4 regions of the Bradyrhizobium sp. CCBAU 45394 genome follow, and region 1 is predicted to be linked to each of the others. Evidence: predicted binding sites of a transcription regulator. Region 1 holds the regulator's gene; each other region holds the start of a gene.
The links. The regulator PhoB, encoded in region 1, activates phosphate uptake and scavenging genes when phosphate is short. The targets are predictions, from matches to a motif close to TGTCATNNANCTGTCAT.
Positions count from the first base shown of each region.

Region 1 (7,911 bases):
GTCTATCTGGGGTCGGTGGGTGGGAAATGGAAGGGGTTCCGGCTGCATCCGGCAATGCAGAATGGACGTATGCAAGGACGGCAACCTCCGCGTCGTCCTGGCGTTCGCCAGGACGACAGTTGCATGTGAGGCGGCCGCCAAGCCTACGCCAAACTTACTTCACCGCGTCAAAACACCAGGCCAGAATACCCTTCTGCGCGTGCAGGCGGTTTTCGGCCTCGTCGAACACGACCGATTGCGGACCGTCGATCACCTCGTCGGTGACCTCCTCGCCGCGATGGGCGGGCAGGCAGTGCATGAACAGCGCGTCGGGCTTGGCCAGCGACATCAGTTTGGCATTGACCTGGTAGGGCTTGAGCACGTTGTGGCGGTGCTCGCCCTCCTTGTCGCCCATCGACACCCATGTGTCGGTGACGACGCAATCGGCGCCGCGCACGGCGGCTTCCGGATCGGTGCCGAGCATGATCGGCGCGCCTGAAGCCTTGATCCAGTCGCGCATCGCCTTCTTCGGCGCAAGCTCCGGAGGCGTTGCGACATTGAGCTGAAACTTGAAGCGCTCCGCGGCATGCGCCCAGGACGCCAGCACGTTGTTGTCATCGCCGGTCCAGGCCACCGTCCGGCCCTCGATCGGGCCGCGGTGCTCCTGATAGGTCAGAAGGTCGGCCATCACCTGGCAGGGATGCGAGCGCCGCGTCAGGCCGTTGATGACGGGCACGGTCGCGTTGGCCGCAAGCTCGAGCAAGGCGTCGTGGTTGAGGATACGGATCATGATGGCGTCGACATAGCGCGACAGCACGCGCGCGGTGTCGGCGATGGTCTCGCCGCGGCCGAGTTGCATCTCGGCGCCGGTGAGCATGATGGGCTCGCCGCCGAGCTGGCGCATGGCGACGTCGAACGACACCCGCGTACGGGTCGACGGGCGCTCGAAGATCATCGCCAGCGTCTTGCCTTCGAGCGGCCTCACCGGCTGATGCGCCTTCTGCTTCGCCTTCATGGCGGAGGAGGCATCGAGCATGCTCTTGAGCTCCGACAGCGGGAGCTCGTTGATATCGAGGAAGTGCTTCGGCGACTTGCTCATCAGCTTGCCGCCCGCTTGGTCTGACTGGACGAGATCGCGGCGCAGGCGCGTTCGAGCCGCCCGACGCTGTCCTCAATCTCGGCTTCGGTGACGATCAAGGGCGGCAGGAAACGCACGACATTGTCGCCGGCGCCGACCGTGAGCAGCTTCTCGTTGCGCAGCGCCGCGACGAGATCGCCTGATGGCACCACGGCCTTGATGCCGATCAGGAGGCCCTCGCCGCGCACCTCGCTGACGACATCGCCATGACGGTCGATCACGGAGGCGAGCTTCTGCTTGAGCAGCAGCGACATCTTCTGCACGTGATCGAAGAAGCCGGGCTTCAGCATGACGTCGAGCACGGCATTCGCAGCCGAGATCGCGAGCGGATTGCCGCCGAAGGTCGATCCGTGCGAGCCGGGACCCATGCCGGCCGCCGCGTCCGCGGTGGCCAGGATCGCACCGATCGGGAAGCCGCCGCCGAGCGCCTTGGCCAGCGACATCACGTCAGGTGTGACGCCGGTACGCCGATGCGCGAACAGATCGCCGGTGCGGCCCATGCCGGTCTGCACCTCGTCGAAGGCGAGCAGCAGGCCCTTCTCGTCGCAAAGCTGGCGCAATGCCTTGAGGAACGCAGGCGTTGCGGAACGCACGCCGCCCTCGCCCTGAATCGGCTCGATCAGGATGCCGGCGGTCTGCGGACCGATTGCCTTCTTCACGGCCTCGATGTCGCCATGCGGGACCTGGTCGAAGCCATCCATCGGCGGACCAAAACCTTCGAGATATTTTGCAGATCCCGTCGCAGCCAGCGTCGCCAGCGTGCGGCCATGGAAGGCGCCTTCGAAGGTGATGATGCGGTAACGTTCCGGATGCCCCTTGGAGAAGTGATGATGGCGGACCAGCTTGATCACACCTTCCAGCGCCTCGGCGCCGGAATTGCAGAAGAACACGAAGTCCGCGAAGCTTTCATTGCACAGGCGCGCAGCGAGCTTCTCGCCGTCCGGACTCTGGAACAGGTTCGACATGTGCCAGAGTTTTGTGGCCTGCTCCTGCAGCGCCTTGACCAGCGCGGGATGGGCATGGCCGAGCGCGTTCACGGCGACGCCCGAGGTAAAATCGAGATAGCGATCGCCATTGGTCGCAATCAGCCAGCAGCCTTCGCCGCGCTCGAAACCGAGGTCGGATCTGGCGAAAACGGGAAGCAAATGCGGCGCTGCGCTGTTAGTCATGACGATCACTTGATGTTGCGGACGGCCTGAACACGCTCACGCAGCGCACCATTGACCGGCCCGGAAAACGAAACGTGCCGCCTTTTAAGGGCGGCACGTGACACTATCTTATGCCTGGTGAAACCGGTGTCAATGCCGCCCGAAAGCCTCGCGAAACGCTGAATCCGTAGTCTTGCGGAGCCGAAATTGCGGGGTTTTCGCCACGGAACATGTGGAAGCGAGTCGGCGGACTCTTGCGCGTGAGTCACGCCATATTGTAGCGTTTGGCTTGTCAGATACGACATCTCGTGCAGTGTTTCTGATCCTCTAAGTCCTCATGTACCGGCGTAGACGTTCGGGCGTTATCGGCGCGCCCGGCGAGCCTTAAGGGATTCTGACGGCACGGGTTTTTCGAGGCTTAGGCATTCGCCGCGAGGCGCCAGGATGGCAGCCGCACGGCGAGGGAAAGGGTGCAATGACGGTTTTGACCTGGTCCGACGATCGCGTCGAGCAGTTGAAAAAGCTCTGGGAGGCCGGATTATCGGCCAGCCAGATCGCAGCCGAGCTCGGGAACGTGACCCGCAATGCCGTGATCGGCAAGGTACACAGGCTCGGCCTATCCGGCCGCGCCAAGAGCCCCTCATCGGCGGCTCCGCGGCCGCGCAAGGCGCGCCCCGCGCAGCACATGATGCGGGTGAGCCGCCCCATTGCGCGCGGCAACACCGCGCTGGCGCAGGCCTTCGAGGTCGAGGTGGAGGCCGAACCGGTCACCTACGACAACGTGGTGCCGATGAGCCAGCGGCTGTCGCTGCTGGAGCTGAACGAGGCGACCTGCCACTGGCCGGTCGGCGATCCCTCGAGCCCGGATTTCTTCTTCTGCGGCGGCAGGGCGCTGTCGGGCCTGCCCTACTGCGCGCAGCACTCGCGCGTGGCATATCAGCCCGCCGCGGATCGCCGGCGCGCACCGGCGAAGCCCTCGCGGTGAGTTTGTCGCTCTAGCTGATTGCAAAGACGGCGCCGTCACGCGATGACGGATCGACACACTCCGATGTCGTCCCGGCGAAGGCCGGGACCCATAACCACCAGCAGATGTGGTTACGGGGACACGGAGTTACCCTTGTCGCGCAAACAATTGCGCCCTGGGGTTATGGGTCCCGGCCTTCGCCGGGACGACACCGATATCGTGGCGACAGCTCGCCAAACCAACTCGCCCCTAGCTTACGTCTGCTCCGCCTTCGCAAAGCGATCATCCAGCGCGTAGCCGGCGCCGCGGACGGTGCGGATGGGATCCTGCTCGCGGCCGAGATTGAGCAGCTTGCGCAGGCGGCCGATGTGGACGTCGACGGTGCGCTCGTCGATGTAGATGTCGCGGCCCCAGACGCTGTCGAGCAGCTGCTCGCGCGAGAACACGCGGCCGGGATGCTCCAGGAAGAACTCCAAGAGGCGATATTCGGTCGGGCCGAGGTCGATCGGCCGGCCCGAGCGCGCGACGCGGCGCTTGTCGCGATCGAGCTCGATGTCGCCATAGGCCAGCACCGTGGCGAGCCGCTCCGGGCTTGCGCGCCGCAGCAGGCCCTTCACGCGTGCCAAGAGCTCCGGCACCGAGAACGGCTTGACGATGTAGTCGTCGGCGCCGGTCGCAAGACCCCGCACCCGCTCGCTCTCCTCGCCGCGCGCGGTGAGCATGATGATCGGGAGCTGCTTGGTCTCGGGCCGGGTCCGCAGCCGGCGGCACAGCTCGATGCCCGACAGGCCCGGCAGCATCCAGTCGAGTACGATCAGATCGGGGATGTGTTCCTTGAGGCGGGTGTCGGCGTCGTCGCCGCGCATCACCGTCTCCACATCATAGCCGTCGCCTTCGAGGTTGTAGCGGAGAAGCTCGGTGAGAGCTTCCTCGTCCTCAACCACCATAATGCGTGCGCCCATGGTGTCGTCGCTCCTTAAGTCTTCAGGTATTCGGGACCGTCGTGGCGAAGGTCGTCATGTCGCCCTTCGGTCGCTTGTCGGTGATCGCCTGGCCCTCGATCATGTAGAACACGGTCTCGGCGATGTTGGTGGCGTGGTCGCCGATCCGCTCGATGTTCTTGGCGCAGAACATCAGATGGATGCAGAACGAGATGTTGCGCGGATCCTCCATCATGTAGGTGAGGAGCTCGCGGAACAGCGAGGTGCAGATGGCGTCGACTTCCTCGTCGCCCTTCCACACCGCCATCGCCGCCGGCAGATCATGCGCGGCATAGGCGTCCAGCACCGACTTGACCTGCTGCTGCACGAGGTCGGTCATGTGCTCGAGGCCGCGGAACAGCTTGAGCGGATGGAAATCCGTCTCCAGCGCCGCGACGCGCTTGCCCATGTTCTTGGCAAGGTCGCCGATGCGCTCGAGATCGGTCGCAACGCGCATGGCGCCGACGATCTCGCGCAGATCGACCGCCATCGGCTGGCGGCGGGCGATGGTGAGCACGGCGCGCTCCTCGATGCGCTTCTGCAGCGCGTCGAGCTCGGTGTCGGTGGCGACGACGCGCTGGCCGAGCGCGACGTCTCGGCGGATCAGCGCGTCGACGGAATCGACGATCATGCGCTCGGCGATCCCGCCCATCTCGGCGACGAGCCGGGTGAGCTCCTGGAGGTCGGTGTCGAAGGCCTTTGCGGTATGTTCAGAACCCATGTCCCGTCTCCTCAGCCGAACCGGCCGGTGATGTAATCCTGCGTGCGCCGGTCGCTCGGCGACGTGAAGATCTTGCTGGTGTCGTCGAACTCGATCAGCTCGCCGAGATACATGAACGCGGTCTTGTCGGAGACGCGCGCCGCCTGCTGCATGTTGTGGGTGACGATCGCGATCGTGTAGTTCTCGGACAGTTCCTGGATCAGCTCCTCGACCTTGGCGGTCGAGATCGGGTCGAGCGCCGAGCAGGGCTCGTCGAACAGGATCACCTCGGGCCGCACCGCGACGGTGCGGGCGATGCAGAGGCGCTGCTGCTGGCCGCCGGAGAGCGACAGGCCGGAGGCGTTGAGCTTGTCCTTGACCTCGTTCCACAGCGCGCCGCCGCGCAGCGCCTTCTCGACGCGGTCGTCCATCTCGGACTTCGAGATCTTCTCGTAGAGGCGGATGCCGAAGGCGATGTTCTCGTAGATCGTCATCGGGAACGGCGTCGGCTTCTGGAACACCATGCCGACGCGGGCGCGCAGCAGGTTGAGGTCGAGCTTGCCGTCGAGGATGTTGGTCTGGTCGAGCATGAGCTGGCCGGTGGCGCGCTGCCCCGGATAGAGGTCGTACATCCGGTTGAAGATGCGCAGCAGGGTCGACTTGCCGCAGCCGGACGGGCCGATGAACGCGGTGACGCGGTTGGTGCCGAGCGTCAGGTTGATGTTCTTCAGCGCGTGGTGCTCGCCGTAATAGAAGTTGAGGTTGCGCACCGTCACCTTGGCCGGCGCTTCCGGCAGCAGCGGCGCCTGGGGCAGCCCACCGGCCGCGCTCATCGATACGGAAAGCTCACTCATTTTGCGGTCCTCTCGGCGCCAAGGATGCGTGCGCCAATATTCAGGGCAAGCACGGTAATCGTGATCAGCAGCGCGCCGCTCCAGGCGAGCTGCTTCCAATAGGCGTAGGGGCTCTGGACGAAGTTGTTGATGGTGACCGGCAGGTTCGCCATCGTCTTGTTCAGGCCAAGACTGAAGAACTGGTTCGACAGCGCGGTGAAGAGCAGCGGCGCGGTCTCGCCGGCGACGCGGGCGGTGGCTAGCAACACGCCGGTGATGAGGCCGGAGCGGGCGGCACGATAGGCGATCCGCTTGATCACCAGCGAGCGCGGCAGGCCGAGCGCGGACGCCGCCTCGCGCAGCGCGTTCGGCACCAGCAGCAGCATGTCCTCGGTCGTGCGCAGCACCACCGGGATGACGATGACGGCGAGCGCGAGGCTGCCTGCGATCGCCGAGAAGCCGCGCATCGGCACCACCACCGCGCCGTAGATGAACAGGCCGATGATGATCGAGGGCGCCGAGAGCAGGATGTCGTTGATGAAGCGGATCACCGAGGTCAGGCGGTCGTTGCGGCCGTATTCGGCGAGATAGGTGCCGGCGAACAGGCCGAGCGGCGCGCCAATGCCGACGCCGAGCACGGTCATGATGATCGAACCGACGATGGCGTTGCGCAGGCCGCCTTCGGTCGAGCCCGGCGGCGGCGTATCTGCCACGAAAATCTCGAGGTTCAGACCGGCGATGCCGTTGTAAAGCAGCGTGATCAGGATCAGCGCAAGCCAGGTGACGCCGAAGGCGGCGGCGGCGATGCAGAGTCCGCGAACGACGATGTCCTTGCGGCGGCGGCGTGAATAGATCGGGTTCATGGCGTTAGTTCCCCGCCTTCTTTTCCAGCCGCATCAGCATCAGCCGTGCCGCTGCGAGCACGAAGAACGTCAGCACGAACAGCAGCAGGCCGAGCAGGATCAGGCCGGACTGGTGCAGGCCGTCGCTCTCGGCGAACTCGGATGCGATCGCCGCCGAGATCGTGGTGCCCGGCGCGAAGATCGAGGAGGAGATGCGGAACGAGTTGCCGATGATGAACGTCACCGCCATGGTCTCGCCGAGCGCGCGGCCCAGCGCCAGCATGACGCCGCCGATGACGCCGACGCGGGTGTAGGGGATCACCACGCTGCGCACGACTTCCCAGGTGGTGCAGCCGACGCCGTAGGCGGCCTCCTTCAGCACCGGCGGCACCGTCTTGAATACGTCGACCGAGATCGAGGTGATGAAGGGCAGCACCATGATGGCGAGGATCAGCGCGGCGTTGAACAGGCTGAGATAGGACGGGGGACCCGCGAAGATCGCGCCCAAGACAGGAACGCCGTCGAAGATCTTGATCATGAAGGGCTGGAAGGTGTTGGCCAGGAACGGGCCCAGCACGAAGAAGCCCCACATGCCGTAGATGATCGAGGGAATGCCGGCGAGCAGCTCGATCGCCATGCCGATCGGGCGGCGCAGCCATTGCGGACAGAGCTCGGTGAGGAAGATCGCAATGCCGAGGCCAACGGGAATGGCAATCAGCATCGCGATGAACGAGGTGACGAGCGTGCCGTACATCGGCCCGAGCGCGCCGAGCACGGGCGGATCCGCCGACGGCGCCCAGCGCTGCGTCCACAGGAAGGAGAAGCCGTATTCCTTGATCGCCGGGAAAGCGCCGACGATCAGCGAAACGATGATGCCGCCGAGGATCAGCAGCACCGAGATCGCGGAGAGCCGCGTGATCCAGTAGAAGGTGACGTCGCCGAGCTTGAACGCGCTCAAGGCCTTGGCGCGATCGTACGGTCCGGCGTCGTCGATTACATCGCTCTGAACGGCCATCTCTGCCACGCCGATCCCCTGTACCCGTTATATACGCTTGTTGTTGGTCTTGCGCTCCGGATGCGGCACGGGGCCGATCCGGAGCGGAGGTCTTTTGAGATCCCGGCACCCAGGCCGGGACAGCAGCGCTTAGCTCTTGATCTCGGCAGCCCAGGTCTTCTCGATCAGGGTCACGACGCCCTCGGGCATCGGGATGTAGTCGAGCTCCTCAGCCGCCTTGCCGCCGTTCTTGAAGGCCCAGCGGAAGAACTTGATGGCTTCCTGCGAGGCCGCCTTGTCGGTGGCATCCTTGTGCATGAGGATGAAGGTCGC
Region 1 covers NZ_LBIX01000175.1:182,117-190,027, forward strand. The annotation lists gene argF (ornithine carbamoyltransferase) at 155-1,078, opposite strand; gene WN73_RS36155 (aspartate aminotransferase family protein) at 1,078-2,286, opposite strand; gene WN73_RS36160 (GcrA family cell cycle regulator) at 2,741-3,250, shown strand; gene phoB (phosphate regulon transcriptional regulator PhoB) at 3,484-4,191, opposite strand; gene phoU (phosphate signaling complex protein PhoU) at 4,214-4,930, opposite strand; gene pstB (phosphate ABC transporter ATP-binding protein PstB) at 4,942-5,763, opposite strand; gene pstA (phosphate ABC transporter permease PstA) at 5,760-6,605, opposite strand; gene pstC (phosphate ABC transporter permease subunit PstC) at 6,610-7,599, opposite strand; gene pstS (phosphate ABC transporter substrate-binding protein PstS) at 7,729-7,911, opposite strand, start outside.

Region 2 (7,911 bases), on a different contig from region 1:
GGCCTGGTCTATTCGCGCTTCAACCACCCCAACAGCGAGATCGTCGAGGACAGGCTCGCGGTCTATGAGCGCACCGAGAGTTGCGCGCTGTTCTCCTCCGGCATGGCGGCCATCGCAACCACGATCCTCGCCTTCGTGCGCCCCGGCGACGTCATCCTGCACTCCCAGCCGCTCTATGGCGGGACGGAAACCCTGCTGACCAACACGCTTGCGCGCCTGTCGATCGGCGCCGTCGGCTTTGCCGACGGCATCGACGAGGCGGCGGTCAAGCAGGCCTCGGAGGAGGCGATGGGCAAGGGCCGGGTTTCGATGATCCTGATCGAGACCCCGGCCAACCCGACCAATGGCCTCGTCGACGTCGCGATGATCCGCCGCATCGCCGACGCGATCGGAAAGGCCCAGGGGCATACGCCGATCATCGCCTGCGACAATACGCTGCTCGGGCCGGTGTTTCAGCGGCCGATCGAGCATGGCGCGGACCTTTCGCTGTACTCGCTGACCAAATATGTCGGCGGTCACTCCGACCTGATCGCGGGCGCCGCGCTCGGCGCGAAGGCGATCATGAAGGGCATCAAGGCGCTGCGCGGAGCCATCGGCACCCAGCTCGATCCGCATTCCTGCTGGATGATCAACCGCTCGCTCGAGACGCTGAGCCTGCGCATGGAAAAAGCCGATGCGAATGCGCGCCTCGTGGCGGCTTATTTGCGCGATCATCCCAAGGTGGCCAAGGTCCACTATCTCGGTCATCACGAGGAGGCATCGCCGGCGGGGCGTGTGTTTGCGAGGCAGTGCCTGGGGGCGGGATCGACGTTCTCGTTCGACATCGCCGGCGGCAAGGAGGCCGCGGTCAAATTCCTCAACGCGCTGCAAATCCTCAAGCTGGCGGTGAGCCTCGGCGGCACGGAGTCGCTGGCCAGCCTGCCGGCGACGATGACCCATTCCGGCGTTCCCGCCGACATCCGCCAGAAGATCGGCGTGCTCGATTCCACGATCCGGTTGTCGATCGGCATCGAGAACCCGTCGGATCTGATCGCGGACCTCGCGCAGGCGCTGAATGCGGCTTGAGCGGGGGGATCAAAGCGGATTGGACGCGCGGCATGCCGACATGATCGCCGCGGCAGCCTCGTTGCTCTGCGCGCCCGAGAGCTGCCGCACGAGGCAGACGTAATAGCCCTTGCTGGATGCGTTCAACAGGGAATCGCCGTTGACGACGAGCCAGTTGCAGGCGGAGCGGATGTACTGCACGGCAAGGGGCGATCGTGTATCGCGGATTGCGGACAGCTCGCATTGAGCTTGCTTTTCCATGTCGCTCTGCGCGAGCACCGGTCCGAAGAAGCAAAGAAGCGCTCCGGCGGCGACGAGGCCTGGCACAACGTGCCACGGCGCGCGCGCCGATCTTCTGATGCCGGCGTCGCCGGGCCGATCGAGAACGCTGGAAACGAGCCGCACGGTGCCACTCTGGAGATTGGTGAGGCCGAAGTTTACGGCGGAACGCGCGAGGCTGGCAAGGCACGAGGTCCGGACATTCCCGCACGTTAAGGTCCTCGCCCGAATCGAAAAGGCCGGACGCTCCCTCCTTGCGTCCGGCCTTTCCGCGACGAAGCCGCGTTTTCGCTTACTTCATCACCTGGCCGCGGATCTCGCCGCCCGGATTCGCCGCCGTGTGGATGTTGACGTAGAGCTTGCCGGCCAGCAGATCGGCGGCCTGCGCGTCGGTCAGCGTCGCAGAGCCCTCGACCGGGCTCGATGTCGCATTCGGGATCGCGATCGCTACGCCGGCGTTCTTGCCGGCCTCGGCGGGCCCGTGGAAATGAGCGGCGGTGGCGGGGCCGGAGAGGCCGGAATAGGTCACCTTCCAGGAGAGCTTCTTGCTGGCGGCGTCATAGTCGAGATCGGCCGTTCCGGTGCCGCTGGTGGTGGTGGCGGGCACCTCGGACTTGCCGTCCAGCGTCGCCTTCAGTTTCTCCGCGCTGGCCGGGGCGGCGAACGCGACGGCAGCTCCGAGTGCCAGCGTGGCAAAAATTGCTTTGTTCATGGGTCTCTCCCTGTTGACGTCTGATTGCGGACAACTTGCAAACAGTGCGCGCAGGAGTTTATTCCCGGATCAAGCTCAAACCATCTAAATTATTCGTGGCTGGAGCGGCCACCGGCGAATCCGTAAGTTCGGCCGATCTCCATGGGATACCTCGATGCTGCGACGAACAATTCTTGTCATGCTGATCGCTGCCGTTGCAGGCTTCGGCGTCTATTGGTGGTTGACGGCGCCGGCCGCATCGGCCGTGCCGTTGCCATCCCGGGCGCCGGATCTTGCCAACGGGCAGGAGATCTTCAATGCCGGCGGATGCTCCTCCTGCCATGCCGTGCCCAACCAGCCCGACCGCTTGCGGCTCGGCGGGGGCCTGGCGCTCGGCTCGCCATTCGGCACGTTCTACGTGCCCAACATTTCCCCCGATGCCGCCGACGGCATCGGGCGCTGGAGCGAGACCGAATTCGTCAGCGCCGTGATGCGCGGCGTGTCGCCCGAGGGCCAGCACTACTTCCCGGCATTTCCCTACACGTCCTATCATCTGGCGAAGGTGGAGGACGTTCGCGATCTCTTCGCCTATCTGAAGACGCTGCCGCCGGTGTCCGGCAGGGTGCGCGACCACGACTTGCCGTTTCCCTTCAACATCCGCCGCAATGTCGGCATCTGGAAATTGGTGTTCATGCAGAGCGGGCCGTTCGTCGTGGACGCGTCGCACCCGCCGCAATGGAATCGCGGCGCCTATCTCGTCAACGGCTTCGGCCATTGCGCGGAGTGTCACAGCCCGCGCAATCTGCTCGGCGGCATCATCACCGCGCAGCGTTTCGCCGGCGGGCCCAATCCGGAAGGCGAGGGGTGGGTGCCGAACATCACGCAAAAGGGCATTGGCGAATGGAGCGTGAAGGATATCGCCAATTTCCTGAAGACCGGCGAATTGCCCGAGGGCGACAGCGCCGGCGGCGCGATGGCGCGCGTGATCAAGAACACCTCGCAATTGTCGGATGAGGACATTGCGGCGATGGCGGATTACCTCAAGTCGCTGCCGCCGGTGGACGGACCGCCGCGCCCGAAACGCAAGGATGCTGGTTAGAGGCTAGCTCGCGCCGAACGCCTTGAAGGTGATGATGGTGAGCGTGTCCTGGATGCCGGGCAGCACCTGCACCTTTTCGTTGATGAAGTGGCCGATGTCGGTGTCCTTGTCGACGTAGAACTTCACCAGTAGGTCGTAATGGCCGGCCGTGGAGTAGATCTCGGAGGCGATCTCGGCTTCGGCGAGCGCATTGGCGACCGTGTAGGACTGGCCGAGCTTGCATTTGATCTGGACGAAAAAGGGAACCATTGCAGTCACTCCGAAGGCATATCTGGCGGCTAATAGGCCAAAACCGGGGGGGCTTGGCAAGCGAACTTGCCGCCTCGCGGCTGCCCGAGGGATTGGTCCTGGCCAAGCCCCTCTACAAGGCCGTCTAGGAGGGCAGGGGCGCGCCGGCAAACGCCTCCCTCAGCCGCCGGGCCAGCTCGGCATTGCGATAGGGCTTGGTCAGGACGATCGATTGCGCGTGCGCGCGGCCCTGCTCGACCAGGGTCTCCAGGGCATAGCCGGAGGAGAACACGACAGGCAGTCCGGGCCGGATGCGCCGGGCCTGGTCGGCGAGCTCCCAGCCGCTCATTCCGCCGGGCATCACGATGTCGGTGAACAGGAGGTCGATGGCCGGGTTGGTGCGAAGCTGCTGCAAGGCCTCCTTGCCGTTGACGGCGGCGACCACGCGATATCCCAGCGCCTCCACGCGCAGCGTGACGGAGGAGCGGACGAACGGATCGTCCTCGGCGACCAGGATCGTTTCGTGCCCCCGGGGCGCAGCCTCCTCGCGCGCCTCGATGTCGCCGAGCGACTGCTCGCCGCCGGCATGCGGCAGGTAGATGCGGACCGTCGTGCCGAGGCCCGGCTCGCTGTAGATCGAGACGTGTCCGCCTGATTGCTTGGCGAAGCCGTAGACCATGCTGAGGCCGAGGCCCGAGCCCTTGCCGACCTCCTTGGTGGTGAAGAACGGCTCGAAGGCGCGCTCGATGACGTCAGGCGTCATGCCCTCGCCGTCATCGGTGATCGAGATCAGGGCGTAGCTGCCGGACTCCACCTCCGGATGCTGGACGCGATAGTGCTCGTCGATCGCGGTGAGCTCGGTGCTGAGGGTGAGATGCCCGCCCGCCGGCATGGCGTCCTGCGCGTTGAGCGCGAGATTGAGCACGGCGGATTCGAGCTGGGCGCGGTCGGCGAAGGCGAGGATGGAGCCGGCGCCGAACGCCGTCGTGATCTCGATGTTTTCGCGCAAGGTGCGCTTGAGCAGCTTGTGCATGGAGGTCAAGAGCTCGCGGCACTCGATCGCGCGGGGTTGCAGCAATTGGCGCCGGCTGAACGCCAGCAGCCGCTGCGTCAGCTCCGCGCCGCGTTCGCCCGACTGGCAGATGTCGTCGGCGAAGCGCCTGAGGTCGGGACGGGCCCTGAGCTGCTCGCTGAGAAACTCCGCGTTGCCGATGATGACGGTGAGCAGATTGTTGAAGTCGTGGGCGATGCCGCCGGAGAGCTGGCCGACCGTCTCCATCTTCTGCGCCTGCTGGAGCTGCTGCTCGGTCAATTTGCGCGTGGTCAGGTCGTGGACGATGCCGACGTAGATCAGCTCGCCGTCCTGCCACGCCTGGCCCACCGACAGATCCATCGGAAAGGTCGATCCGTCCTTGCGCACACCGGCGGCTTCCCCGGTGGCGATGCGCAGCGTATGACCCGTGGATGAGGGCCTCTCCTCATTGGACATCAGCATACCGATGTCGAGATTCATGACCTCGTCGGCGCGATAGCCGAACAACCGTTCGCAGGCGGGATTGAACAGGAGAATGCGGGCTTGCGCGTCGAACAGGATGACGCCGTCGACCGCGGTCTCGACCACGGCGGTGAGGCGTGTCATGCTCTCTCGCAGCGCGCGCTGGGCTTCACGAACCTGGCCGAGGAGCTGGGCCGCATCCCGGTTCTTGGTCTCCTCCTCCTTGAGCGCGGCCTGGACCTGCCGGAGCTCGAACGGCGAGGGGATGGTCAGGATCTTCGGCAGAAGCGGCCAGAGCGCTCCCGCGGTGATGACCGACGCCACGGCGGTGAGTGCCTTGACGATGCCCTCGACGCCGTAGACGGGCACCCAGAGCGTGTAGATCGACAGCACATGCGTCAGGCCGCACGCCATGATGAAGACGGCGAACGCCCAGAAGACCCACCCGAATTCGAGGTCGCGCCGCTTGGTGACCAGGATCGCGAGCGCAAACGGGATCGAGAAATACGCAAGCGCAATGCAGGCATCCGAAACGACATGCAGCCATATCAGCTCGGGCTCCCAGAGCAGGCAGATGCCGTGCGGGGAGAGCATCGAGGAGTCGAGGATACGTTCGAGGTAGGCCAACATGTGATTGCTTCCCGAGAGGATCGCGGCCGAGGCCGGCCCGCAACATGGCATCGCTGGACGAATCCGCCAATAAACGTCTCACTCACCGGGATGGGCGCCAAGGCCGGGCTATGCCGAGGGCATATTTTCGCGGGATGTGCACACTCGCGGGACGACAAGGCGGGCCGGGCCCTTATCCGGCTGATTCGCCGGGGCCGGACCGGCATAGGTTAGCTCGTCGCGGCGCCCGCGGCCGGCCCGGCTTGCTGGCGCATCCGCGGCACGCTAGGACAAGGCATGGCGGTGTCCCTCTCAAACCAATGTATCCGGCGATGACGACGCCCGTGGCTCTCACCATTGCCGGTTCCGATTCAAGCGGCGGCGCCGGCATCCAGGCGGATCTGAAGACCTTCGCGGCGCTCGGCGTCTACGGCGCCTCCGCGATCACGGCGCTGACGGCGCAGAACACGCGCGGCGTCACCGGCATTCATGCGGTGCCGGCTGATTTCGTCACCGCGCAGATCGATGCGGTGTTCTCCGATCTCGACGTCGGCGCGGTGAAGATCGGCATGGTGGCCCAGGCCGCCAGCATCGATGCGATCGCAGCCGCGCTGGCGCACTGGAAGCCGCGCCATGTGGTGCTCGATCCCGTGATGGTCGCGACATCGGGCGACCGCCTGCTGGCGTCCGAAGCCGTGGAAGCCCTGCGCATGCAATTGATGCCGCTGGCCTCGGTGATCACGCCGAACCTGCCGGAGGCGGCAGCTCTCCTCGGCGAGCCCGCCGCGGCCAGCGAGGCCGGGATCGAAGGCCAGGGGCGCCGGCTGCTGGCGCTCGGCTGCCGTGCGGTCCTGATCAAGGGCGGACACGGCGAGGGCGCCGAGAGCATCGACTATCTCGTCACGTCCGAAAGCACGATCGCGCTCGCCGCGCCCCGCGTCGCGACCAAAAACACCCATGGCACCGGCTGTTCGCTGTCCTCCGCCGTGGCGGCGGGTCTCGCCAAGGGCGAGACTCTCGAGCAGGCGGTGCGCAACGCCAAGGCCTGGATCAGCGCCGCGATTGCCGCTGCCGACCGCTTCGGCGTCGGCCACGGCCACGGGCCGATCCATCATTTTCACAAATTTTACTGACGCCGGCTTCGAGCTGCGCGCCGGCCCCGGCCGTTAACCAACAAGGCGACGGGGACCGGGCTTTTGCGGACAGCCATGGCCGCTTCGTGTCGCCTGATTGTCGCATGCGACTGATATTCGCGGGGAGGGCGAGGCGAGGTTTGATTCGTATCTGAGGGTGCCTCAAAGGTTCAATCGGTCATCCCCCTGTCACGGGATATTGTTACAGGCTGTCGCATGGGAAGCTACGATGTGAGTGACGAAAGCCCTGAAAGGCGCTTTCGCACCTTGTTCATCTCCGACGTTCATCTCGGAGCCCGCGGTTCACAAGCCGACCTTCTGTTGGACTTCCTGCGCTACCATGACGCCGAGACGATCTATCTCGTCGGCGACATCGTCGACGGCTGGGCGCTGAAATCGAGCTGGCACTGGCCGCAATCGCATAACGACCTCGTGCAGAAGCTTTTGCGCAAGGCGCGCAAGGGTGCCAAGGTGATCTACATCCCCGGCAATCACGACGAGTTCCTGCGCAACTATTACGGCACGCATTTCGGCGGCATCGACGTGGTCGAGAACACCGTCCACACCGGCGTGGACGGCAAGCGCTATCTCGTCATCCACGGCGACATCTTCGACCTCGTGGTGCAGAACGCGCGCTGGCTCGCCCATCTCGGCGACAAGGCCTACGACTTTGCGATCCAGATGAATCGCTTCGTCAACTTCTTCCGGCGCATGTTCAAGGTGCCCTATTGGTCGCTGTCGCAATGGGCCAAGCAGAAGGTCAAGAACGCCGTCAACTATATCGGCGCGTTCGAGCAGGCGCTTGCCGCCGAAGCGCGCCGTCACGACGCCGACGGCGTGATCTGCGGCCACATCCACTATGCCGTGATCCGCGACGAGGCCGGCATCCGCTACATGAACTGCGGCGACTGGGTGGAGAGCTGCACCGCGCTGGTCGAGCACGACGACGGCCATTTCGAGATCATCACCTGGGCGGATCAGTTGCAGAAGCCCGCGCAGGTGCCGCAAGTGGCAGCAAGGGCCGCCTGATGCGCATCCTGGTCGCGACCGACGCCTGGCACCCGCAAGTCAACGGTGTGGTTCGGACGCTGACCAAGCTTGCTGACGCCGCCAAAGGGCTTAGCGTTGAAGGTCTTAGCATTGAAGGTCTTGGCGTCGAGTTCAATTTCCTGACGCCGCAGTCGTTCCGCACCTTCGCGATGCCGAGCTATCGCGACGTGCGGCTCGCGATGCCGCGCCCGGCGCGAATCGCGAAGCTGATCGCGGAAGCCCGTCCCGACAGCATCCATATCGCGACCGAAGGGCCGATCGGCCTGATGGTCCGCCGCTATTG
Region 2 covers NZ_LBIX01000155.1:55,135-63,045, reverse strand. The annotation lists gene WN73_RS17225 (cystathionine gamma-synthase family protein) at 1-1,065, shown strand, start outside; gene WN73_RS17220 (VF_A0006 family four-cysteine protein) at 1,075-1,323, opposite strand; gene WN73_RS17215 (CHRD domain-containing protein) at 1,616-2,035, opposite strand; gene WN73_RS17210 (c-type cytochrome) at 2,190-3,113, shown strand; gene WN73_RS17205 (Lrp/AsnC ligand binding domain-containing protein) at 3,117-3,362, opposite strand; gene WN73_RS17200 (hybrid sensor histidine kinase/response regulator) at 3,487-5,466, opposite strand; gene thiD (bifunctional hydroxymethylpyrimidine kinase/phosphomethylpyrimidine kinase) at 5,778-6,578, shown strand; gene WN73_RS17190 (UDP-2,3-diacylglucosamine diphosphatase) at 6,795-7,607, shown strand; gene WN73_RS17185 (glycosyltransferase family 4 protein) at 7,607-7,911, shown strand, end outside.
Region 2: a site for PhoB is predicted at 6,755-6,771, ahead of WN73_RS17190 (UDP-2,3-diacylglucosamine diphosphatase). Genes of this name have one in related genera too.

Region 3 (7,911 bases), on a different contig from region 1:
GCGAGCGCGACGCGCATGCGCCAGCCGCCGGAGAATTCGGCGCAGGGACGGAGCTGATCGGCGGCGGAAAAGCCGAGGCCGGACAGGATCGCGGCGGCACGGCTCGGCGCCGAATGCGCGTCGATGTCGACCAGCCGGGTCTGGATCTCGGCGATCCGGTGCGGATCGGTGGCGCTCTCGGCTTCGTGAAGCAGCGCGTCGCGTTCGAGATCGGCCTTGAGCACGACGGAGATCAGGCTCTCGGGGCCGTTCGGCGCCTCCTGCGCGAGGCTGCCAACCCGCCAGCGCGGCGGCAGGGTCACCGCGCCGTGCTCGGCCGCGAGCTCGCCGCGGATCACCTTGAACAGCGTCGATTTGCCGGTGCCGTTGCGTCCGACCATGCCGACGCGCGATCCGGGCGTGATCTGCACGGAACTCTGGTCAATCAAAAGGCGTCCGGCGAGGCGGATGGAGAGGTCGGTGATGGACAGCATGCGGCCTTGTCACCGCAGCCGGGATCAAACGCAACCCGTTTTTGCGCAGCCCGTTCTATGTCTACGGCCTGTCAGTGAGCGCCGCCTTCGCGGTCGCGCTTCTTCAGCTCGTCGAGGAGCTGTTCGAGATGCGTGGGCAGCCGGGGGTCGGGGCGGAGTCTCTGCTGAAGCCGTTCCCCCACGGCATCGCAAATCGAGCGGCTGGTGCGCCGGTCGATTTGTTCGCTGTCATTGGCGAAAGGGCCCGTCATCACGAGGTTCCATGTTGCAGAGTAACGACACGGTACCAAGTCGTTGGCCTCCAAATGGTTTCGCCGGTCGTGGGGAATGCCGGACATTCTCGTGAAAATTGTATGAATTCGTCGTGCCTGCTCAAATGCGAGGCCCCGGCGGGGGGATCGCCGGGGCCTCTCTTGGAAGGTGCCGTGGGGGGCCGGCACCCTGAGTTAAGGTGCTGTCGGGCTCAGTAGCAGCGGTTGATCAGCCGCCAGCGGGGTCCCCAGGGGGTCGGGACCAGCCGGCGCACATAGCAGCCGCCATAACCGTAGGAGACGGGGGCATAGAAGCGCGGGCCACCCCAGCCATAGCCGTGATGCCAGCCGCCGCCGTGCCAGCCCCAGCCGCCGCCATGCCAGTGAGCAGAGGCCGAGGTCGGTGCCAGCGCGGCACCCAGCGCGACCGCAGCGACAGCGGCAAGCGAAAGTTTCCTCAACATGGTGATCTCCTCAAAACTGCCGGCGCGGGGTATCGCGTCGATGGAAAGGCCGCCGAAACGGTCTGCCTGATGATCAGGCTTTGGTTTCGATAGACCCAACCTTACGCCGGCGAAGCTGAACCAAAGCCTGAATGGGGGCTTCAGATTGGGTTCATCTCGATGAAATCTCGGTAATCCATCGCTGGATCCGCCGGGGCGGCCTGCGGCGAAGCGCCCGGGAGGCGGGTTTTGGCGGTCGCTTGCCGTCTGGCGAAGGCGCCGATATAAGCCCCGCAACTCCGAACCACCGCTTTTCTTCTCAAGGACAAGATCATGGCCATCGAACGCACTTTCTCGATCATCAAGCCCGACGCGACCGCGCGTAACCTGACCGGTGCGGTTAACGCCGTGATCGAGAAGGCGGGCCTGCGAATCGTCGCGCAGAAGCGCATCCGCATGACCAAGGAACAGGCGGAGACCTTCTATGCCGTCCACAAGGCGCGTCCGTTCTTCGGCGAACTCGTCGAGTTCATGACCTCGGGCCCGGTGGTCGTCCAGGTGCTCGAAGGCGAGAACGCCGTCGCCAAGTACCGCGACGCGATGGGCGCGACCGATCCGTCCAAGGCGGCCGAAGGCACCATTCGCAAGCTCTACGCAAAGTCGATCGGCGAGAACTCCGCACACGGTTCGGATGCTCCGGAGACCGCCGCGATCGAGATCGCGCAGTTCTTCTCGGGCAACGAGATCGTCGGCTGATCATTCAGCCGATACGTTAAAGCGACGGGGCGAAAGGACTCATTGTGAACTGGCTCTGGCAGATCTTCGATCCCGCTACGATCGGGGCATTCTTCACCCAGTTCCGCAATGAGATGGCCGAGCCGACCTTCTGGATTGCGGTCGGAAAGATCATCTGGATCAACATCCTGCTCTCCGGCGACAACGCGCTGGTGATCGCGCTCGCCTGCCGCGGCCTCAAGCCGCGGCACCGTCTGTGGGGCATGATCCTGGGCGCCGGCGCGGCGGTGCTGCTGCGGATCATCTTCACCGGCATCGTCGCAAGCCTAATGGAGCTGCCGTATCTCAAGCTCGTCGGTGGTCTCGCGCTGATCGTGATCGCGGCCAAGCTCCTGGTGCCTGAAAACGAGGACGAGGACGGCGTCGAGTCGGCCTCGCATCTGTGGCAGGCGGTGCAGATCGTCGTCGTCGCCGACATCGTCATGAGCCTGGACAACGTCATTGCGGTCGCCGCCGCGGCCAATGGCAGCGTGCCGCTGCTGATCCTCGGCCTTGCCATCAGCGTTCCCCTGATCGTCGCCGGTGCGGCGCTGATCATGGCGCTGCTCGCCAAGCTCCCGGTCTTGGTGTGGGCTGGTGCCGCGCTGCTCGGCTGGATCGCGGGCGAGGTGATCGCGACCGATCCCGGCGTCGCACCGAAGCTGCACACGCTGTTCGACGGTCCGTTCGGTGCCTCGCTGGACAATATGCTCGGTGCACTGCGCATCCCGGCCCAATTCGGCCATGGCGGTGGAGGCGGCGAATATTTCTGCGCGGCGCTCGGCGTCATCGTCGTGCTGGTCGTCGGCACCATCTGGCGCCGGCGCAGCCTGAGCCAGGCGGCGCTGGAATCCTCCGAGCGCCACGCCAAGGCGTCGGCAGAGTAAACTTTTCCGAGGGACGCATATCTCACCTCTCCCGCAGGGAGAGGTGAACTACCGACGCACGATCGAGCCGGCCCGGTTGACCAGGCGGGCGAGCTGGCGGAAGCGGCTGCCGACGCGGTCGGCGACGATGTCGCCGAGACGATGCTCGAACACCAGCATCAATTTGCGGCCCTGGCTGCGGAAATGCGTGGCGGGCAGCACGCCCGGCCGCGCCGCCGAGATCAGATGCGCGACGCGGAATGCCGCGCCGAGCAGGCGGGCGCGGTCGAGCTGGGCCGGCGTCAGCAACTCCTGCATGGTGGCCGGCGGCTGATTTTCCTCGCTCAGGCCCGCATAGCGATAGAACACGGACAGGCCCACGAAGGCGCGCTCGGTGTGGGTGATCGCGCCGAAATTGCCGTTGACGACGAGGCTCAGCGTCTGCTCGCCGCGGTGATCGGGATGCACGCGCCAGCCGATGTCGGAGAGCAGGCACGCGGTGTGGCGCAAGCGGCGGTCTTCTTCCGTCTCGCGCAGCTTCACGACGCGCGCCAGGCGATCGGTCCAGGCGATCAGCTCGCGGGCGTGCTTGGCCGAGCGCGACAGCAGCTGGTTGAGCTCTTCGGCTGCGCAGATCAGCCCGTCCTTGTTGCGCTCGGTTTCCGTCAGCTTCTCGTGCAGCAGGCCCTCGCGTACGCCGAAGGTCGAGAACACGATGGTCTTGGGCTTTGCCACGCGGATGATGTGCTCCAGCACCAGCGCCGCGTAGGTGAGGAGCGGGCGCCGCGCATCGGCAACGATCTCGATATCGGCGAGCATGTCGGCGGCCGCCAGACGGCGAAGGCGGCGCGAAAAGTCGAGCGCTTCCGCTGCAGAGATGGAATAGCCGTGCATCACCTGGAGCGGATAGCCGCTCTGAATGATGTGGATGCGCGCGAGCGCGCGCCAGGTACCGCCAACGGCGTAGAATGTACGGCCGCTCCCCGCCTTGAGCTGCGGCACCTCGTCGAGCTCCTCGCGCACGATACGGTCGGCGCGCTTGAGCGATTTGTGGGCGAGGTCCTGGAGCGCGAGCCCGCCGAGCGGCAGCGTCACGCCGCTGCGCACGCTGTTCCTGCGCACGTCGATCAGTTCGAGCGAGCCGCCGCCGAGGTCGCCGACGATGCCGTCGGGGTGGTGGATGCCGGAAATCACGCCGAGCGCCGACAGCCGCGCCTCGCGCGGGCCCGACAGAATCTCGATCTTCACTGCGCAGATGCGCTCGGCCTTGGCGATGAAGTCGGGGCCATTGGAGGCGTCGCGGCAGGCGGCGGTCGCGATCGCGAACACGCGACCGACCTGCATCACGCGGCACAGCGCGCGGAATCGCTTCAGCGAGGTCAGCGCCTTGTCGACGGCGTCGGGCGCAAGCAGGCCCGTGCTCTGCACCTCACGCCCGAGGCCGCACAGCGTCTTCTCGTTGAAGATCGGAATGAGGCTCCGCGCCAGTCCCTCGTAGACGACGAGACGGACCGAGTTGGAACCGATGTCGATGACCGCGACGCTCGAGCCGCGCTTGCGCGACCGAGTCACGTCGACGTCCGATCAGGATGGATGGCGTTCGTTCCGGCGCGTGAGACGGCGCGGCGAGGATTCCTTGAGCGACTTTCCACGGCCAGACAGACTCGGATTTGTCATGAAGTAGTTGTGGACGTTGAAAGGCTCCTCGCCCTTCGCGGTCTTCATACGCGTTGAGGACCCATCCGGCAACAATTGCCAGCTCTGCTCATTGTCCTTGAGATTCGCGACCATGATCTGTTCGAGAACCTGCTGATGCACCGTGGGATTTTGCAGTGGACACAGCACTTCGACGCGGCGGTCGAGGTTGCGCGGCATCATGTCGGCCGAGGAGATATACACAGCCGCTTTCGTACTCGGCAGCCCCTGGCCCATGCCGAAGCAGTAGATTCGGCCGTGTTCCAGGAAGCGCCCGATGATCGACTTGACGCGGATGTTCTCCGACAGGCCGGGGATACCGGGCCTGAGGCAACAGATACCGCGTACCACGAGCTCGACCTGGACACCGGCCTGTGAGGCCTCGTACAGCGCGTCGATGATGTCGGGGTCGACCAGCGCATTCATCTTCATCCAGACCGCGCCGGGGCGGCCGTGCCGCGCATGCGCGGTCTCGCCCTGGATATGCTCGATGATGCGCTTGCGCAGGGTCAGCGGCGACACCGCCATCTTTTCCAGATCGCTCGGCGCGGCATAGCCGGTGATGAAGTTGAAGACGCGCGCGGCGTCGCGCCCGATGGTCGGCTCGGAGGTGAAGTAGGAGAGGTCGGTGTAGATGCGCGCGGTGACCGGGTGGTAGTTGCCGGTGCCGGTGTGGACGTAGGTCGTGAGGCTGCCGCCCTCGCGGCGCACCACCATCGAGAGTTTTGCGTGCGTCTTCAGTTCGAGGAAGCCGTAGACGACCTGCACGCCGGCGCGTTCGAGGTCGCGCGCCCAGCGGATGTTGGCCTCCTCGTCGAAGCGCGCCTTGAGCTCGATCAGCGCGGTGACGGACTTGCCGGCCTCGGCGGCTTCGGCAAGCGCGCGCACGATCGGCGAATTGTTGGAGGTGCGGTAGAGCGTCTGCTTGATCGCGACGACATCGGGGTCGCGCGTTGCCTGCTGGAGGAACTGCACCACCACGTCGAAGGATTCGTAGGGGTGATGGACCACGAGGTCCTTCTGCCGGATCGCGGCAAAGATGTCGCCGCCATGCTCGCGCACGCGCTCGGGATGGCGCGGCACGTAAGGGGTGAATTCGAGGTCGGGCCGGTCGAGGCGGGTGAGCTGCGAGAGCTCGTTCATGGCGAGCACGCCGTCGACCAGGAATACTTCGTCGTCGGCGGCGGAGAGGGCATGCTGCACGAAGTTGCGCAGCTGCTCCGGCATCTTGGCGTCGATCTCGAGCCGGATCACCGATCCGCGGCGGCGGCGCTTCAGCGCGGTTTCGAACAGGCGGACGAGATCCTCGGCCTCTTCCTCGATTTCGAGCTCGGAGTCGCGGAGGATGCGGAAGGCGCCCTGTCCATGCAGATTGTAGCCGGGGAACAGTCGGTTGATGAACAGGGCGGTCGCCTGCTCCAGCGAGATCAGCCGCATCGTGCCCTCGGACGGCAGGCGGATGAAGCGGTCGATCTTGCCGGGCATGCGGATCAGCGCATTCATCTGCTTGCCGTCGGCGGCGCGCGTGAGCTGGAGCGCGATGGTGAAGCCGAGGCTCGGGATGAACGGGAAGGGATGGGCCGGGTCGATCGCGAGCGGCGTCAGCAGCGGGAACACGTTGTTGAGGAAGTAGTCCTCGATCCAGGTCCGCTCCGCCTTGGTGACCTCCTTGCCGTCCACCAGCACGATGCCGACATCGGCCAGCGTGGCGCGCAGGTCGCGCCAGATCGCCTGCTGGTCGGAAGCAAGCTGGGAGACCGTGCGGTTGATCAGCGCGAGCTGCTCGGACGGCGTCAGGCCGTCGGGGCTGCGCTCGGCAATGCCCTCGCGCACCTGGGCCTTGATGCCGGCGACGCGGACCATGAAGAATTCGTCGAGGTTGTTCGCGGAAATCGACAGGAATCGCACCCGCTCCAGCACGGGATGGCTGGGATTGACCGATTCCTCCAGGACGCGGCGGTTGAAATGCAGCCAGGAGAGCTCGCGGTTGATGAATCGCTCGGGGCTCGATGCGATCGCCGGCAGGCTCTCGGTCTCCGGGGCTTTTTCTTTTATTTCAACAGCTTGCGCGGAGTCCATGAGAAGTCGGTCCATCCAGTTTGCCCCAATTTGCGACTGACGCGCAAAACCGCCGGGAGCATGTGTTAGGGCGATGACGTTTCGATGACATTGATGTTCCGCCGTTCCGCGCCGTCAAGCGGCGTTGGGGCGGGGTCAGGCGTCGCGGAGCAGCTCGGCGGCCAGCGCCCGGGTCACGGGGCGGCCGAGCCGCAGAGCCTCGCTGTCGAGCAGTTCGACGGCCTGCCGGGCGGCGGCCGAGGATCGCTCCAGGCGGGTGGCGAGGTAGCTGACCACGCTCTCGTCCACGGTGAGCTGGCGGTCGGCGCAGAATTTGACGATCAGGCCGCGGAAGAGCTGGTCGTCAGGAGGCAGCAGCGTGACCACCGGCACTGCGCGCAGCCGCGAGCGCAGGTCGTTGAGCTCGATGTCCAGCGCAGCCGGCACATCGCGCCCCGTGAACAGGACGTAGGCGCCGTCCTCACGGGCGAGGTTCATCAGGTGGAAGAGGGCGCGCTCGTCAAAATCCTTGGCCTTGAGATCCTCGACCACCAGCGCGCCGGTGGCGAGCGCGCCAGGAACGCCTGCGGCGGTCAACGCATTGGCCGTGGTCGAGCGGGCGCCGGCCTCCTCGGCCCAGATCGCGGCGAGATGGCTCTTGCCGCTGCCTTCGGGGCCGGCCAGCCACATGATCCGGTTCGGCCATTCCGGCCAGCCGTCGATCAAGGCGAGGCCGGCAGCGTTGGCGGGACCTTCGAGGAAATTGTCCCGGCTGAGGCTCTCCGCGTGTGGCAGCGAGAACGCCAATTGTCGGGGGTGAACGCGGCCTGCCACGCTTGCTTTGCTCCATGCCGGACGGCCGGCTTCGCTTGAAAGATTCGACTTGATCGGGCGTGAGTTGGCCTTTTGCGGGGCCGGTTCGCGCTCATTTGGCCTCGATCGTGCTCATGTGCCGCACCCACTCGACGAGATAGAGCGACACGGAGGAGAGCGTGAAGATCGTGACGAGGCCCATCAGGATAATATCATAGGGCGCCGGCTTGAAACCGAAGGCAAGCGCGGCCAGCACCAGCGCCGCGAATGCCACCTGGGCGACGGTGTTGAGCTTCGACACTTTCGACGGCTTCATCTCGACGGGCCGGTCGAACAGCCAGGACACGATCACGGCGGCGACGATCATGATGTCGCGGGATACCACCAGGATCACGATCCAGCGCGGAATCGCGCCCCAGATGCCGAGCGACATATAGATCGAGACCAGCAGCGCCTTGTCCGCGAGCGGATCGAGCAAGGCCCCGAGCTCGCTTGCCATGTTGAAGCGCTTGGCGAGGAAGCCGTCCACGGCATCGCT
Region 3 covers NZ_LBIX01000174.1:360,778-368,688, forward strand. The annotation lists gene WN73_RS35000 (ABC-F family ATP-binding cassette domain-containing protein) at 1-473, opposite strand, end outside; gene WN73_RS35005 (hypothetical protein) at 545-724, opposite strand; gene WN73_RS35010 (hypothetical protein) at 937-1,188, opposite strand; gene ndk (nucleoside-diphosphate kinase) at 1,501-1,923, shown strand; gene WN73_RS35020 (TerC family protein) at 1,968-2,828, shown strand; gene ppx (exopolyphosphatase) at 2,877-4,379, opposite strand; gene WN73_RS35030 (RNA degradosome polyphosphate kinase) at 4,392-6,581, opposite strand; gene WN73_RS35035 (DnaA ATPase domain-containing protein) at 6,717-7,394, opposite strand; gene WN73_RS35040 (CDP-alcohol phosphatidyltransferase family protein) at 7,486-7,911, opposite strand, start outside.
Region 3: a site for PhoB is predicted at 6,655-6,671, ahead of WN73_RS35030 (RNA degradosome polyphosphate kinase). Genes of this name have one in related genera too.

Region 4 (7,911 bases), on a different contig from region 1:
AACCGCTTCCGCAATCATCGCCCAAACGCTGCCCGGCCGCTTCACAAAGGCCGGCACGACGCGGTCGCCGAAGCGCGGCTCAAGCCGCATCGACGGAAGTGCGTGCTGCGACCAGTCCATGCGCGCCCCTCCTCAGCTCTTCTTCATGTCGTAGACATGCTCCGGGCCCGGGAAGGCCCGGCTCTTCACGTCGCGCGCATAGCCCGCGATGGCTTCCTCGATCGCCGGTCCGAGATTGCCATAGCGGCGCACGAATTTCGGCGACCGCGGCGACAAGCCGAGCATATCTTCCAGCACCAAAATCTGGCCGTCGCAGGCTGCGCTCGCGCCAATGCCGATGGTAGGAACTGCGATCGATTGCGTGATCTTGCGCGCCAGCGGCTCGGCGACCGCCTCGATCACGATCGAGAAGGCCCCCGCCTCTGCGATCGCCCTGGCGTCGTTCTCGATCGGAGCCCAGTTCGCCTCCTCGCGGCCCTGCGCGCGGAACGAGCCAAGCGCGTTGATCGACTGTGGCGTCAGCCCGATATGGCCCATCACGGGAATGCCGCGCTCGGAGAGAAACGCCACCGTCTCCGCCATCCGCGCGCCGCCCTCGAGCTTGACCGCGCCGCACAGCGTCTCCTTCATGATCCGCACCGCCGACTGGAAGGCCTGCTCCTTCGAGCCTTCGTAGGAGCCGAACGGCATGTCGACGACGACGAGCGCCTGGCTGGAGCCGCGCATCACCGCGCAGCCCTGCAGGATCATCATCTCAAGCGTCACGGGCACCGTGGTCTCGAAGCCATGCATGACATTGCCAAGGGAATCGCCAACCAGGATCGCATCGCAGTGCCTGTCGACCAGCGCGGCGGTGTGCGCGTGATAGGAGGTCAGCATCACGATCGGCTCGCCATTCTTGCGGATGCGGAGGTCGGGCGCGGTCTTGCGCCTGATGGCGGATTGGACGGACATTTGTCAGACCCCTACGACGGGAACTCCGATCACGACAGGATGGAACGCAAACGCCAGCGCAAGATACGCAACCACGCCGACCGCGACCGCGATCAGATCGTTGGAGACGCCGCCTACCGGAATCGGCGGGCCGCCAGCGTCAGTGCGATGCTTCAACGAAATGCGGTCAAACACCGCCCAGCCCAGGAACGAGCCGAACAGGATGATGGAACCGAGATCGCCATTCGCGAGGAGATGCGCGGCCGCCCACAGCTTGATGCCGGCCAGCATCGGATGTTTCAGCGTCGCGTAGATGCGGCCGCGCAGGTATGACGCGACAACTAGGATGACCGCGGGCAGCATCAGCGCGAGCGTGATGTGCTTCATCGCCTTCGGCGGATACCAGACGTCGATCCAGCCGGTCGCACGGTAATGACCAAAGCCCCAGATGATCAGCGCGAGCCCCGCGAGTGAGACGAGCGCATAAAGGATCTTGTAGGTCCCCTCGCCCAGCCTCGCGATGGCCTGCGCGCGCGCCTCGCGTTTCGTTGTGAAGACATGGGCCGCGAAAAACAGCACCAGCCCCAGGATCATGACCAGCAGACCCACGACATCCTCCCCTCAACCAGCGCCCGCCTCTGGCGTAGCATCGATTGGCGGTCGGTCGCAACCGATGCGCTACTTGCCGAGCTGCCGATTGTCGACATAGCGGATCGCGATCGGCCGCCCTGCCAGGGCGCCGCCGAGACCGCTGGTGAATTTCAGCGGCAAGCAGGCCTTCAGCGAAGCATCGATGGCGTTCAGATAGGTCGTGCGGGTGTCGGCCGGGACGCCCGCGGTGGCGTATGTGAGGCGTGGCGGACCGATCAGGCCGCCCGCCTTGTTGAAGCTGAAGCGCACCGACATCTGCATGCCGGCCCGCGCGTTGTCCGCTGGCGGCGACCAGCAAGTGCGCAATTCGGCGAAGAGGTCGCCGATCGTATCGAGATCGTGATCCGGCTTCCGGTATTTGGCGCGGTCGGATTCGGACGGCACGCTGACGATCGTGAGCTGGAGATTCTGGCCGTAAGGATAGTCGATCTCGGGAATGCAGGGCCCGGGCTCGAGCGGGCTGCAATAGGACGGCGTGCAGGGCCGGTTGTCGAGCACGCTGCACGGTTCATGCGCAAACGGGATGGGATTGATCTGGCGCCGCTGCGCGTCGGCGGCCACCGTCGATATCGCCAGCAGTATAAGAAGGAGAATGCCGCGCCACATGGTATGCGAGCTCACAATGCCACTGTGGACGAAAGGTGGCATTGGTCGCGAAAGCGTCAAGTGCGCGCGCGTTCACATGCTCGCGTTTAGGCGGCCTTGGCGCGCGTTATCCCTTCTTCTTGACGTCCTTGACGTTGGTGAACTCGATGCCCTCGGCGCGTTCCCTGGTGTAGCCGAGATAGAACTCGTTCCTCGCCAGATAGACGGGATCACCATCGACGTCGTCGGCGATACTCGAGGTGTTGGCGGCGATGAAAGTGTCGAGCTTCTTGCGATCGTCTGAAGAAACCCAGCGCGCAAGCTGGAACTCGCTGACTTCGAACTCGACCGGAAGGGAATATTCCGCCTCCAGCCGTGCCTTCAGCACGTCGAGCTGGAGCGCGCCGACCACGCCGACCAGCGCCGGTGCACCGTCGCGCGGGCGGAATACCTGGACGACGCCCTCTTCCGACATCTGCTGAAACGCTTCCTTCAGCTTCTTCGCCTTCATCGCGTCGGTGAGACGGACGCGGCGGACGATTTCCGGCGCAAAGCTCGGCACGCCGACGAAGTTGAAATCCTCGCCCTCGGTCAGGGTATCACCGATGCGCAGCGTGCCGTGGTTGGGAATGCCGACGACGTCGCCGGCAAAGGCCTCATCCGCCACCGAACGGTCCTGCGCGAAGAAGAATTGCGGGCTCGACAGCGGCATGCTCTTGCCGGTGCGCACCAGTTTCGCCTTCATGCCGCGGCTGAGCTTGCCCGAGCACAGGCGCGCAAAGGCGATGCGGTCGCGGTGGTTCGGATCCATGTTCGCCTGGATCTTGAACACGAAGGCGCTCATGCGCGGATCGGTCGCCTCGACCTTGCGCTGGTCGCTCTCCTGCGCACGCGGCTCGGGCGCGAACTTGCCGAGGCCCTCCAGGAGGTCGCCGACGCCGAAATTGCGCAGCGCGCTGCCGAAATAGACCGGCGTCAGGTGGCCCTCGCGAAACGCCTCCAGCTCGAACGGTTTTGAAGCCTCGGTGACGAGCTCGAGCTCGTCCTTCACCGCGGAGACGTCGAGATTGGCGTTGAGCTTGGCGAGCTCCTCGATCTCGATCTGCTGCGCCGCGCCGGTCTTGGCGCCGCCGCCTTCGAGCAGGCGCACGCCGCCATTGACGACGTCATAGGTGCCGAGGAAGTCGCGGCCGCGGCCGACCGGCCAGGTCATCGGCGTGGTGTCGAGCGCCAGCGTCTTCTCGATCTCGTCCAGCAGCTCGAACACGTCGCGGCTCTCGCGGTCCATCTTGTTGATGAAGGTGATGATCGGAATGTCGCGCAGGCGACAGACCTCGAACAGTTTTCGGGTGCGCGCCTCGATGCCCTTGGCGGCGTCGATGACCATGACGGCGGAATCGACGGCCGTCAGCGTGCGATAGGTGTCTTCCGAAAAATCCTCGTGGCCCGGCGTGTCCAGCAGGTTGAACACGAGGCCCTCGAACTCGAAGGTCATCACGGACGTCACGACCGAGATACCGCGCTCGCGCTCGATCTTCATCCAGTCCGAGCGCGTGTTGCGCCGCTCGCCCTTGGCCTTGACCTGACCGGCGAGGTTGATGGCGCCGCCGAACAGCAGCAGCTTTTCGGTCAGCGTGGTCTTGCCGGCGTCGGGGTGGGAGATGATCGCAAAGGTGCGCCGCCGCGCCACTTCAGCGGCAAGCGGGGAACGGGCCGGCGATTCGGCTGTGGTGGTGGCGATGTCGGACATGGCGGGAGCGTTTGGCAGGGAAAATGGGCCGGATCAAGCCTGATTTGGTAATTGCGGAGCCCTTCGGCCAGCCCCATATCGCCGTTTGGGAGGGACGGCCCTCCTATCCACCAGCATATCAGCCGCGGGGACGACCCTGCCTTGAATGGAGGGTCGTCATGGCCTGGAGCATCCTGTTCGTCGCCGGTCTTCTCGAGATCACCTGGGCGATCGGCCTGAAATACACCGAGGGTTTCACCAGGCTTGTTCCCTCCGTCATCACGCTCGCGGCGATGGCGGGCAGCGTCATCCTGCTTGGGCTCGCGCTCAAATCGCTGCCCGTCGGGACCGCCTATGCGGTGTGGACCGGCATCGGCGCGGTCGGCACGGCGACGCTCGGGATCATCCTGTTCGGCGAGCCGGCGACCGCGCTTCGCCTGGCCAGCATCGGACTGATCGTTGCCGGTATCATCGGGCTGAAGCTCGTTACTTGACGAAAATCCTGACCGCCCACCAGGTCAGCGCGGCGACGATCGCCGAGGCCGGCATCGTGATCACCCAGGCATAGACGATCGAGCTGGCGACGTTCCAGCGCACCGCCGAGAGGCGGCGGGCGGCGCCGACGCCGACGATGGCGCCGGTGATGGTGTGGGTGGTCGAGACGGGAACCCCGAGGAAGGTCGCCATGAACAGGGTCGCGGCGCCGCCGGTTTCGGCGCAAAAGCCCTGCATCGGCGTCAGTTTCGTGATGCGCAGGCCCATGGTGCGGACGATGCGCCAGCCGCCCATCAGCGTGCCCATCGCCATCGCGGCCTGGCAGGACAGCACGACCCAGAACGGCACCGAGAATTCGCTGCCGAGATGGCCCTGTGAATAGAGCAGCACGGCGATGATGCCCATGGTCTTCTGCGCGTCATTGCCGCCATGGCCGAGCGAATAGAGCGAGGCGGAGGCGAATTGCAGGATGCGGAAGGCGCGATCCACGGCGAAGGGCGTCGATCGCACCGAGGCCCAGGAGACGATCGCAACCAGCAGCATCGCCAGCAGGAAGCCGACCAGCGGAGACAGCACGATGGCGATCACCGTCTTGGACAATCCGCTCCAGACCGCCGCCGAAATCCCGGCTTTGGCCACGCCGGCACCGAACAACCCGCCGATCAGCGCATGCGACGACGAAGACGGGATGCCGAGCGCCCAGGTCACGAGGTTCCAGACGATGGCGCCGACCAGCGCCGCGAAGATCACGTGGGCATCGACGATTGAGGGATCGATAATGCCGGTGCCTATGGTCTGGGCGACGTGCAGCCCGAACACCATGAAGGCGACGAAATTGAAGAAAGCGGCCCAGAACACCGCGAATTGCGGCCGCAGCACGCGGGTCGAGACGATGGTCGCGATCGAATTGGCAGCGTCATGCAGGCCGTTCAAGAAGTCGAACAGCAGCGCGACGGCGATCAGTCCGACCAGGACGGGAAGACCCAACGCAGCATCCACGGCGAGGCCCCTGCCTTAAAGTTTTCGCATGATCTCCGCGCAAACGCGTTCCGCGTTTGTCGCGAAGGAAAACCGCTGCACATTTTTCCGGATCATGCGCTACACTTGCTCGATGACGATGCTGTTGATCTCGTTTGCGACGTCATCGAAGCGATCGGCGACCTTTTCGAGATGGTCGTAGATCTCGACACCGACGATGAAATCCATCGCGTTGCCGTCGCGGTGCTTGAGGAACAGCTCCTTCATCCCGATGTCGTGGAGATCGTCGACCCGGCCCTCGAGCTTGGTCAGCTCTTCCGTGATGGCGGTCAGCATGGCCACGTTCTTGCCGATCTGCTGCATCAGGGGCAGCGCACGGCCGACCAGATTGGCGCATTCGATCAGAAGCCCGCCGATCTCGCGCATCGGCGGCTCGAAGGCGCGGACCTCGAACAGCATCACGGCCTTGGCGGTCTGCTGCATCTGGTCGATGGCATCGTCCATCGAGGTGATGAGGTTCTTGATGTCGCCGCGGTCGAACGGCGTGATGAAGGTGCGGCGCACCGCCGTCAGCACCTCACGGGTGATGTTGTCGGCATCGTTCTCGAACTGGTTGACGCGCTGGCAATAGACCGGCGTCTCCTCGCCCCCGTTGAGCATGCCCTGGAGCGCGATCGAGCCCTGGATCACGGTCTGGGCATGTCGGTCGAACAGGTCGAAGAACCGTTCTTCCTTGGGCAGGAAAGCGCGAAACCATCGCATCATGGGGATAGACTACCGGTTGGAAATGGCCCGGCCCGGAAGGGCCGTCACGAAACTGTCATAGACCATTTTCGGTCCGCGCGCGTGCCACCTCACGCCCGCGGTGCCGGATCATCCACCACTTTCACGAAGCGGGTAAATTGACCTTAAATCAATTACTTAGAGCGAACGCCGGAAGTAATGCGCGATTTCACCGACGACGCCGCGGCGGAAGGTGAGCACGCAGATCACGAAGATCGAGCCCTGGATCACCGTCACCCATTGGCCGAAGCTCGCCAGATATTGCTGCATGGCGATGATCACGAAGGCGCCGACCACGGGTCCGAAGATGGTCCCGAGACCCCCGACCAGCGTCATCAGCACGACTTCGCCCGACATCGACCAGTGTACGTCGGTGAGCGAGGCATTTTGCGCCACGAACACCTTCAGCGATCCGGCGAAGCCGGCCAGCGTGCCCGACAGGACGAAGGCCAGGAACTTGTACTGGTCGGTCCGGTAGCCGAGCGAGATCGCGCGCTGCTCGTTCTCGCGGATCGACTTCAACACCTCGCCGAACGGCGAGTTGATGATGCGGAAGATCAACAGGAAGCCGGCGAGGAAGCCGACCAGCACGACGTAGTACAGGACCGTCGGCTTGGAGAGATCGAGGACGCCGAACATGTGCCCCTGCGGAATGCCCTGAATGCCGTCTTCGCCATGGGTGAACGGCGCCTGGAGGTAGATGAAGTACAGGAGCTGCGACAGCGCCAGCGTGATCATCGAGAAATAGATGCCCTGGCGGCGGATCGAGATGTAGCCGGTCACGATCGAGAGCACGAAAGCACCGGCGACGCCGACGAGGATGCCGAGCTCCGGCGGCAACGCCCACACCTTCAGCGCATGCGCGCTGCAATAGCCGGCTGTGCCTAAGAACATCGCGTGGCCGAACGACAGCAGGCCGCCATAGCCGATCAGAAGGTTGAAGGCGCAGGCGAGGAGCGCGAAGCACAGCGCCTGCATCACGAAGAACGGATAGACCCCCGTGAACGGCACCGACGCCAGCAGCAGCGCCATCACCGCAAACACGATCATCTCGTCACGCATCGCGCGCGGGGTCGCCCGCAGCGTATCGTCCGTCAAGGCTGTCATATCAGGCCGCCCTTCCCGTCAATCCCGATGGCTTCACCAAGAGCACCAGCACCATCAGCACGAACACGACGGTGTTGGAGGCCTCGGGGTAGAAATACTTGGTCAGGCCCTCGATCACGCCGAGAGCGAAACCGGTGATGATCGAGCCCATGATCGATCCCATGCCGCCGATCACCACCACGGCAAACACGACGATGATGAGGTCGGCGCCCATCAGCGGCCGCACCTGGTTGATCGGCGCCGAGAGCACGCCGGCGAGCGCGGCAAGGCCGACGCCGAGACCGTAGGTCAGCGTGATCATGCGCGGCACGTTTATGCCGAAGGCGCGGACCAGCGTCGGGTTTTCGGTCGCGGCGCGGAGGTAAGCGCCGAGCCGCGTCTTCTCGATCAGGTACCAGGTCGCCAGACACACGATAAGCGAGAACACGACGACCCAGCCGCGATAGACCGGAAGGAACATGAAGCCGAGATTCATGCCGCCCTTGAGCTGGTCAGGAATGGCATAAGGCAGGCCCGACGATCCAAAATAGTTCTGGAACACGCCCTGCACGATCAGCGCAATGCCGAAGGTCAGCAGCAGGCCGTAGAGATGGTCAAGCCCGGTCAGCCATTGCAGCATGGTCCGTTCCAGGATCATGCCGAAGATGCCG
Region 4 covers NZ_LBIX01000174.1:282,576-290,486, reverse strand. The annotation lists gene WN73_RS34680 (class I adenylate-forming enzyme family protein) at 1-120, opposite strand, end outside; gene panB (3-methyl-2-oxobutanoate hydroxymethyltransferase) at 133-954, opposite strand; gene WN73_RS34670 (NnrU family protein) at 958-1,542, opposite strand; gene WN73_RS34665 (hypothetical protein) at 1,612-2,190, opposite strand; gene WN73_RS34660 (peptide chain release factor 3) at 2,297-3,919, opposite strand; gene sugE (quaternary ammonium compound efflux SMR transporter SugE) at 4,078-4,392, shown strand; gene WN73_RS34650 (inorganic phosphate transporter) at 4,385-5,392, opposite strand; gene WN73_RS34645 (DUF47 domain-containing protein) at 5,492-6,136, opposite strand; gene WN73_RS34640 (branched-chain amino acid ABC transporter permease) at 6,293-7,261, opposite strand; gene WN73_RS34635 (branched-chain amino acid ABC transporter permease) at 7,263-7,911, opposite strand, start outside.
Region 4: a site for PhoB is predicted at 6,179-6,195, ahead of WN73_RS34645 (DUF47 domain-containing protein). Genes of this name have one in related genera too.